2 linked regions of the Paraglaciecola psychrophila 170 genome follow. The protein of the gene in region 2 interacts with the protein of the main gene of each other region in a pairwise test. Links are inferred from orthologs where the notes say so. Each region holds a gene or a part of one and is shown on either strand. Other genes may lie near its edges.

What was found. The genes of interacting proteins can lie anywhere in the genome.
Region 1: the proteins of recO (region 2) and recR interact in binary tests that used the Escherichia coli proteins (3 or more experiments, as listed by UniProt). The link is inferred for Paraglaciecola psychrophila 170 from one-to-one orthologs.

The regions. Positions count from the first base shown.
Region 1 is NC_020514.1:1,701,125-1,707,034, reverse strand. Bases 419-3,408 are described here. They hold recR (recombination mediator RecR), read right to left. Parts: upstream 2,219-3,408; coding sequence 1,619-2,218; downstream 419-1,618. Other genes in these bases: dnaX (DNA polymerase III subunit gamma/tau), read right to left, coding at 2,644-3,408; C427_RS07435 (YbaB/EbfC family nucleoid-associated protein), read right to left, coding at 2,280-2,609; C427_RS27270 (putative bifunctional diguanylate cyclase/phosphodiesterase), read left to right, coding at 641-1,615; C427_RS27275 (diguanylate cyclase domain-containing protein), read left to right, coding at 419-632. Outside these bases: more of C427_RS27275, read left to right, coding at 1-418; more of dnaX, read right to left, coding at 3,409-5,181; apt (adenine phosphoribosyltransferase), read right to left, coding at 5,190-5,726; C427_RS28155 (hypothetical protein), read right to left, coding at 5,776-5,898. UniProt on the Escherichia coli protein: May play a role in DNA repair. It seems to be involved in an RecBC-independent recombinational process of DNA repair. It may act with RecF and RecO.
Region 2 is NC_020514.1:792,625-796,723, reverse strand. The notes cover bases 1-2,723. They hold recO (DNA repair protein RecO), read right to left. Parts: upstream 1,870-2,723; coding sequence 1,132-1,869; downstream 1-1,131. Other genes in these bases: recJ (single-stranded-DNA-specific exonuclease RecJ), read right to left, coding at 2,641-2,723; C427_RS03520 (hypothetical protein), read right to left, coding at 1,900-2,181; pdxJ (pyridoxine 5'-phosphate synthase), read right to left, coding at 404-1,135; acpS (holo-ACP synthase), read right to left, coding at 18-398. Also shown: more of recJ, read right to left, coding at 2,724-4,099. UniProt on the Escherichia coli protein: Involved in DNA repair and RecF pathway recombination.

The DNA.
Region 1 (5,910 bases), 910 kb from region 2 along the record:
CAGCTAATATGCAGCACATAAGTGCACCGTTTAGCGCCACAACTATCGTTTCTAGTTATTCAATTAGCGGCGAGTTTATAAGTGGCAACCCACCTTTCATTAAAAATTTTGGACATCAAGTGACACATTTAGAGACGTTAATGTGCGATCCAAACATACTACAAAATATCTTTAAAAGTATTAATCAAGGAATACGTTTTGAAGCAGATGTGTTGATGAATACACCACAAGGTGAAACTTGGTATCACCTGTTTGCTGACAATTCGCAACATCAGGAAGGCAGCACCACTATATTACTGCATCATTATGATATCCATGAACGCAAGACTACTGAGCAAGTCTTACAACAGCAAGCTTCGACTGACCCTCTTACCGGCTTATTTAATCGACGCGGCCTAACCCATGCGTTACAAAACAGTGTGGAAGCGAATACTCTCCTTACCTTGTTATATATCGACTTAGACGGTTTTAAGATGGTAAACGACTCTTTGGGACATGGTACCGGCGACATCATTTTGTGTGAAGTCGCCAACAGACTGCGAAAAAATAGTTTACCCACAGCAACACTGTGTAGGTTCGGTGGGGATGAATTTTTTTTGTCGTTTACGAAGACTTACCAGAACAGGAGTTAGTTGATTTATTGAACCAAATAATTGAGTCTATTTCAATGCCCTACCTAGACACTCAGCAAAACCCAATATTGTTATCTGCTAGCATAGGTTTGTCGCATTTTCCTGATAACGCTAATGATATTGAACATTTGATCATGTGCGCAGATGCTGCCATGTATGAAGCCAAAAAATCAGGTAAAAAAAGATGGAACGAATATCAATTTTGCATGGAAAAAAGCTTAAAACGCCTTAGTGATCTAGCACAAAATTTATCTTTAGCTGAAAGAAACAATGAATTGTCCCTACATTATCAACCCATAATTGATATAACCACCGATCAAATTACCTCTTTTGAAGCATTACTGCGATGGTATAATCCAGACCTGGGTAATACCAACCCGCAAGAGGTGATTGACGTGGCAGAAAAAACGGGACTGATCCGTGATATTGAAAATTGGGTCCTCAACCGTGCCCTGAAAGACCTACTCACTTTCAAACAAATAATTGGTCAACATATCACTATGGCCGTCAATATTTCAGGCTTACATATATCAGAGCCAAATCTTGGTAATTATGTCTTCTCGCTATTGAAACGCTATAATTTGCAACCTGCGGATCTAACTATTGAGCTGACAGAAAGCGTATTATTGACCTATATTGATGCCGCTGAATCTCCTGCCAATCAAATGACCAAACAAGGGATTAAGTTGAGTATTGATGATTTCGGAACTGGTTATTCTTCTTTAGCCTATTTACATGCCATACCCGCCTCTGTTGTAAAAGTTGATAGGGCATTTTTAAATCAAACAGAAAATAATACTGTTGCCCTAGAGTGCATTCAAACACTGCTGAGTTCACTGAACATGAAAAGTTTAATTGAAGGTATTGAAACAAAAGGTCAGGCATCACTGTTACACAGTCTTGGATTCAACTTACAACAAGGGTATTTCCATGGCAGACCAGAACCACTGGATTATTATCTATCTGAGTTTCTAACTAAGTAACGCTTAAATGTCTCTGCGACCATTAAAAGCGTGAGTGAGAGTATTACCATCAATAAATTCTAACTCACCACCGACAGGGACTCCATGAGCTATACGGCTAGCTTTGATAGTTTGTGTCTTACACATTTGCGCGATGTAATGTGCGGTCGCTTCACCCTCAACAGTTGGATTGGTTGCTAAAATCACTTCTGTAATATCGTCGTTCTCAAGTATCTGCGATAACTGCTCTAAACCAATTTCCGCCGGACCAATCCCATCTATTGGCGATAAATGCCCCATCAATACAAAATAACGGCCTTTAAACTCTGATGTTTGCTCAACTGCCAACATATCTTGCGGCGATTCCACAATACATAAAGTTTGGTTTTCTTGACGCTTGGGGTTAGCGCAAATTTCACATAACTTGTTTTCACAAAAGGTACGGCATTGCTCACAATGTTTAACGTGTTCCATAGCATTGTGCAACACATGACTTAACTGCAGCGCCCCTTGACGATTTCGCTCTAACAGATGAAACGCCATACGTTGAGCACTCTTTGGCCCTACTCCTGGCAGTATTTTAAATGCATCAATCAATTCTTTAATTAAGGGGCTAAACTGCATCCATCACCTACATCTCTGGTTTATTATTATTTTGTGGTTATTTAAGCTAGTAGCTAAAGCCTTAAAAAGGCATCTTAAAGCCAGGAGGTAAAGGCATACCGCCAGTTACGTCGGCCATTTTTTCTTTGGTGGTTTCTTGTACACGTCTAACGCCGTCATTAAAGGCCGCGGCAACCAAATCTTCGATCATTTCTTTATCTTCTTCCATCAGGCTGGAATCGATATCAACTCTACGTACGGCATGACTGCACGTCATTGTAACTTTAACCAAACCCGCACCAGACTCACCAGTGACTTCTGTTTTGGCTAACTCTTCTTGATTTTTCTGCATGCGCTCTTGCATTTGTTGCGCTTGCTTCATCATGTTACCCATTCCACCTTTCATCATAATCTGTCTCTCTTTAAAAAAATCTAATTTTAGTAGGCTATCTTGCTCGAATACTTTGTTCGTCGACCTTGGCAGCAAATTGTTTTTGTAACAATTGGATGCCGGGATCACTCTTCACTACTTCCCTCGCGTATTCATGACGCACTTGGTTAACTTTTAATTGCAAAGCATAAGGAGTGTTAATGGGTCGCCCTAGCTCGATTTCAAGCTCAATCGGACTATTAAGTGCTAAACACAGCGCCTCTTTAAGCTGTTGCTGTGCGGTTTCAGAAATAAGATGTACTTTAGTCTCTAAAAGAATCAATTTGACTGTGTTGCCTTGCTGATTAAAAGAAGAGTGCAAGGCCAATTGTTTTGTTAAAGCCGTTACTTGAATATCTTCAATTAATTGACTCCAGCCATCAATTTGTAAAGCTTTTAAGACTTTTTGTTTATTCGGTAAAAAAGCAGAAATCTCTTGGGTGACTTCACCAACATTTTCTTCGTCTAAATGAGCACTAGAATCGAAGTATTCTGCTTCCTGAAGCGTTTTTTCTACTGAGAAAGGGCTGCTGACCAAGGGTGAAAGCACGTGTGTAAACTCAGCTGAAGGCATCGGTGCAACTACCGCTGTAGATTGTGACTCGTTTTCGACCGGCCAAGGCGGTGAGTTATCTATTACATGGCCTGCGCTAAGAGGTGTTACTTGCAGTTGAGATACTGGAGCAGATGCTGCAGGTATATCCTGACTTTGCCTATCGTCATAAGTAGCAGCAGGCTGATTTGCAGCTTCTTGGTTTTGCTTGCGGATCGCGGCTAAATTAAATGGCTTGGCACTTTCAGACTTTTTTACTCGTTCAGCCCCTTCCCCCCCATCACGTTGTCTTTGTTTAAGCTTATTGCGAAGTGCTATTAAATCAGCTGTCGAGGTAGTAGGTTTTGTACCGGTAAGCTGCTCAGTAGGCTGCGTATGCATCCCAGGATTTTCATTGTTGATTGGCTCATGCTCAACATCAAATGCTTGATGCGGGCGCTCGTCCAATGCAACAGGCTGGTATTGTTCGTAATCGTTCGGCTGATGATGACCAAAGTCTGCTGCTTGCGCCATTATATCTTGCTGTTGAGCAAATAAGTCAATGTCTGATGCTGTTGTTAGAACATCATCAAACTCATCAGTTTGTTCTTGTCGGGATAAGGGCGAAATTTCGGGTGAAATCTCGGGTAATATTTCAGATAAAGACTCAGTACTGACGTCTTGTTGCACAGGCGACTGGTTTTCAGCTATCACCGCAGCTACAGAACTGTTTTGCTCCAAACGCTCCGCAACAGGTTCAAGTAAAGGCTGGTTTTGATGTACCACATCATCAGCAACATGGGCGGTAGGCTTAGTCACTACCGAGGCTGAGTTAACATGGTCGCTTGTTTGACTTGTTTCCTGAATGGCAGCTTGTTGTGACCGCCCATCAACCTTTGGAGTTAAAGCAACAATATCTAGCGCTTCCATTTTCACATTATCAGGGCAGAAGGCCAACATACGCAACAAGGTCATTTCTAGACCTGTTCTAGCATCAGCTGCATGGGGTAAGTCTTTTTTACCTGTTAGGGCAATTTGATATAGTAATTGAATCTGTTCAGCAGGCACAGATTTAGCCAATTGAAAAATAGCTCTGGCTGAAATTGTTTCTAATTTACATGCGTCAGGCACAAATTGGGTTAAGGCAATTTGGTGTAACAAGCTCATAATTTCAGCCAGCACCAAGCCATAGTCTGGTGCTTGATTAGCCATAAACTCGACTTGTTGCATAACCGCCGCACTATCTTTTTGTACGATAGCGTGAACTAACTTAAGCACCTGATTTTTGTCCATCAAGCCCAGCATATCTGTGACAATCTGCAAACTCACTACACCGTTGCCTTGGGCAATGGCTTGGTCGGTCAGACTTAACGCATCACGCATACTACCTTGGGCAGCTCTAGCTAATTGGTTAAGCGCTTCTTTATCAAACACAATGCCTTCTTCGCCCAGTACAAAATCTAATTGCTGGCTGATTTGTGTGCGAGACAAGGCCTTAAGATTAAATTGTAAACAGCGGGATAAAATCGTTACTGGTAGTTTTTGTGGGTCAGTCGTCGCCAATAAGAATTTTACATGAGGCGGTGGCTCTTCAAGGGTTTTCAACAAAGCATTAAAACTATGCTTTGACAACATGTGGACTTCATCGATCAAATAAACTTTGAAGCGACCACGGCTGGGTTTGTATTGCACGTTGTCAAGCAACTCGCGGGTATCTTCCACCTTAGTTCGTGATGCGGCATCTATTTCAAGCAAATCAATAAAGTTGCCATTTTCGATTTCTTTACAGGTACTACATTGTCCACAAGGTTTAGCACTTAAACCTTGTTCACAATTTAAACTTTTTGAAAAAATACGGGCGATAGTGGTTTTGCCAACACCTCGCGTACCGGTAAATAAATAAGCATGATGCAATCTATTGTTATCAAGCGCATTAGAAATGGCGGTAACGACATGTTCTTGCCCAACTAACTCGCCAAAACGGTTAGGTCGCCATTTCCTTGCTAAAACTTGATAACTCATTTACGTTTTTACTCGCCGTCGAATTCGCAAATAGAAAAACTGGTAACGCCACAATCGGTGAGCTTTTGCTCGCCACCGAGTGCAGGTAAAGAAATAACAAAACCAGCGTGTTCAACTACACCGCCTAGGCGCCTGATCAAATTAGCTGTGGCAACCATAGTACCGCCAGTTGCCAATAAATCATCTAACATCAATACTTTTTCACCAGGCTTAACGGCATCTCGGTGGATTTCTAAGCTATCTGTACCGTATTCAAGTTCGTAACTTTCGCTAATCACTTCCCGTGGAAGTTTGTTTGGCTTACGCACAGGAATAAATCCTATACCTAACTCTATAGCCAGAGGTGCACCAAACAAAAATCCACGAGCTTCGGTACCCGCGACTTTATCAAAACCCATTGGCGCATAATGCTTCAATAAGAGTTCGATCGAGGCTGAGTAGGCTTTGTGATCTTCTAAAACGGAGGTCACATCACGAAACATGATCCCAGGTTTTGGGTAATTAGGAACGGTTTTAATAACCGATTTTATATATTCGGCGGACACGAATTTTCCCGTAATTTAATAAATTAGATGAGTAGAGTTGTTGCGGGTGTTAAAGGTAAAAAACGAACCAACCCACTATGACGAACATTAATGGCAACGCTAGCAGCACACCTAAGGCTGAAATCAGGTAACCCCAATTAAACGGGTCGTGTGAACTGTTATCTTCTTGCATTATTGCACTCCA
Region 2 (4,099 bases):
TTCATGCTGGTATAAAATTAATTAGACTCTAAAACCACAGTAGCCATTGCATAATGTTGTTCATCGGAAATGGAAATAAAACTGCGACTTATATTGTACTCTTTACACAACTCGGCAAATTTACCTGAGAACAAAAGTGTGGGTTGGCCCGAAGACAAATTCACCACTTCCACATGTTGAAAACTGACGCCACTGCCAATTCCAGTTCCAAGTGCCTTTACTGCGGCTTCCTTGGCGGCAAAACGTTTAGCTAAAAAACGTTCAGGGAACTTGTGAGCTTTAAATGTATGCATTTCTGTTGGAGTGAGTACTCGCTCTGCCAAGCGCTGTGACTTATTTAATTGGTTAGCAATTCGAGCTATTTCCACTACATCAGTACCCAGCCCCATAATCGCCATAACGTTTAAGCTCTTGCTTCTTGCATCAATCGGCGCATATCTGTCACAGCCTGATGCAAACCATCAAATGCCGCACGAGCAATAATGGCATGGCCGATGTTAAGTTCATACAACTCGGGAATAGCTGCGATAGGTTTTACATTATGATAGTGCAAACCATGGCCAGCATTCACTTTTAGGCCTTGTGAATGCGCGTACTGAATACCTTCTATCAGGATATCTAATTCTTTTTGCTGCTCTGCTTCGTTTTTAGCAGCTGAGTACTGACCAGTATGAATTTCAATAAAAGGTGCATTCGCTTCGACAGCTGCATCAATTTGTTTTTTATCGGCATCAATAAATAACGATACCAATATACCCGCAGCGGCTAAACGCGCGCAGGCGATATTCATTCGGGATTGATTGCCCGCGACGTCTAAGCCGCCTTCAGTGGTCAATTCTTCACGCTTCTCAGGCACCAAACAACAAAACTCTGGGCCTGTTTGTTCTGCAATCAGCAGCATTTCTTCGGTAACTGCCATCTCAAGATTCATGCGGGTTTGAATGGTTTGTTTGAGAATACGTACATCGCGATCATTAATGTGTCGTCTATCTTCGCGCAAATGCACCGTAATACCATCAGCCCCAGCTCTTTCAGCTACTTCTGCTGCATGAACAGGATCAGGATACGTAGTGCCTCTGGCATTTCGCAAGGTAGCAATATGGTCAATATTCACACCGAGTAATATTTCCTTCATTTAAATTTCCCAATATTGGCTGGTCTTGCAGCCGTCCAAGTTTGTTGAAACAACTCTCTGCTCTTTAGCGGTTTTCGGCCTAGTAGCGGCGAGAGTGCCATTCTGGTAATTCGCTTTGCACATTGTAGACTGTTCGGCGTCCATAAATTATTACTTACTTGTAACAATGCTTCTCCGCTGAATCGATTAGTTCCTAGTGCATTAACGTCAATACGTCTGATACCGCTCTCTAGGACCAAACAATAATCAACATTAGGCTCAACAGTTTCTCCACTTTCATATTCTTGTGTTAAATCAATACCATAGCCCATATCATTTAACAGCGACAATTCAAACTCACGTAAGCAAGGTTCGATATCTCCGCCATTCGCTAACCACTGCAGGCTTTGTTGATAGCATAAAAACAACTCTGGATGAGGCACTTCTTTTGGCAACAGCCGATTGAGTAACTCATTCAAATACATGGCTGAAAATAACTGATGACCAACAAGTTGCAATCTGGAACCGGCTGACTCTAGTTGATGGAGGTTACGCAATTCATGTTTACCCGTAACGGATAGCAGCAACGGTTGAAATGATTGCAATAAACTTTTTTTGTCGCCTTTATTGCCTCGGACACCCCTGGCAACGGCGCTGACTTTACCTAGTTCAAGAGTAAATAAATCGGTTAAATAGCTGGTTTCTCGATATGAGCGTCGATGTAACACAAAGCCAGTAAGCTGCTCAGGTAGCAACGTCAAAACCTTTATAAAACAAGTTTCAGACTAGCTCACTTTTATCCGAACAACTTTCATGGCTTCAAACTCCATACCAGCAACTTCTTCTTTTATCGGATAATAAGTTAAGTTGACTCTCGCCCCGGTCAGATTTTTATATACCTTTCTGCGTCGGAATTTAAAAGGCACTTCTGAGCCCTCAACCAACAATGTATTCATAAACCAATCATCGTCTTTTCTCTGGACATGTGAAATCACAACCAACTCTTCAGAATGAGTAAGATTATCGTGTTTATCCAGTAATTTTTCTACATCCGTTTTTTTTACCATGACCACTATTAAATTTAGTTAAAGAACAATTCTAGCACTTATCTCAAAGTACATAAATAATTATACCAAACTCGCCTCAAAATACGTATTTATACAACCTAAATTTGCCATTTATTGGCTGCACTCATTCGCAGTACTCACTTTAAGGATTAAGTTAATGAGGATGCGTTCATTTGCCAATGATATTTAGTTACGATGGTCTTGAGTATATAAACAGATAACAGCAAAAGATGTCGAGCCACATAGATAACCAAGGAGCACCAAGTGTTGAGCACAGTAAAAGCTCAAACAATGGTTAAGAATATTCAAGTTGTACCGAATCCATAATTCTATTTATTCTCATTGTCCTCTTTGTCCTCTTTGTCTTAGGTGTTGAACAACTTTTTGCTTTTTCTATCTGCCCCAGGCCATTTAAAAAGCTAGTTAACAGTCTAAGAATGTATATTGACGTTAATAATGCTACAAAGCGCTCACGCCCTCGACCATTAATTGCAAGCTAGTTCGGCCACGAAACTCGTTGATATCTAACTTATAAGCAAGATTCACATGGCTGCATTGTGCATTAGGCCACAAATCCAAATCGACATTAAAAGCAATAGCATCGATTAACACACCACTTTCATGTTTAACCATCATTTTTAGGTGTTTACTGCCCACTAAGCGTTGTTCCATTAATTGGAATTCACCATCAAACAGTGGCTCTGGAAATCCCTGCCCCCAAGGCCCAGCGTCCTTTAAACATTGAGCAAAAGCTAACGTAAAGTCTTCGGTCTGTAACTCACCATCAGAAATCAATTCACCTGCTAGTGGTTTATCTTTAAGATTTTCTTCCGCTATCTGATGAAAAACTTGCTCAAAAGCAGATAGATTTTTTAATGGTAAACTGAGTCCGGCTGCCATAGCATGGCCTCCAAACTTGCCAATAATATCTGGATATCGGCTGTTTATCTCTTCGAGTAAATCACGAATATGTAACCCTGGAATAGAACGAGCAGAACCTTTAAGAGTGTCGTCATCCTGATGCGCAAAAGCGATAGTTGGACGATAATATTTATCTTTAATACGGCCGGCCAAAATACCAATCACACCTTGATGATAATCAGCTTGGTACAACACTAAACCGAAAGGTAAAGTACTTGCTTCAAGGTTCAACCCCTCCAAAGCTTTTACCGCTTCTTGCTGCATCGACCCTTCTATTTCACGCCTCTCACGGTTTAAACTATCCAGCTGTACGGCTATTTGCCTTGCACGTGCGGGATCATCAGTCATCAAACATTCAATACCCAACGACATATCATCTAACCGCCCGGCAGCATTGAGACGTGGTCCGACAACAAAACCTAAATCAGAGGCTACTAAACGACTTTTTTCTTTACTTGCCACTTCAATTATCGCCTGTATACCCGGCCGACATTTGTCGCTACGTATACGCTGTAAACCTTGGTGCACCAATATTCTATTGTTATCGTCTAATGGCACAACATCAGCTACGGTGCCAAGTGCCACCAAATCTAGTAATGAGGCTAAGTTGGGCACAGGTAAACCCTGCTGCTCAAGCCATCCATTGGATTTCAGCTCTGCTCGAAGGGCTAACATCAAATAAAATGCTACACCTACCCCGGCTAAATTTTTAGACAAAAACCCACAACCTGGTTGGTTGGGATTGACTATTGCATCCGCAATCGGTAATGATTCAGCGGCTAAATGGTGGTCTGTTACAATCACAGTTATACCCAAAGATTTAGCTTTTTCAACACCAGCAAAACACGCAATGCCATTGTCGACTGTCATGATGACTTCTGCTTGTTGTTGCGCCGCAACTTCTACTATTTCTGGACTTAAGCCATAACCAAAATTGAACCTGTTAGGGACTAAATAATCATGGTTAGTCGATCCCATCATGCGCAAAGACATCATA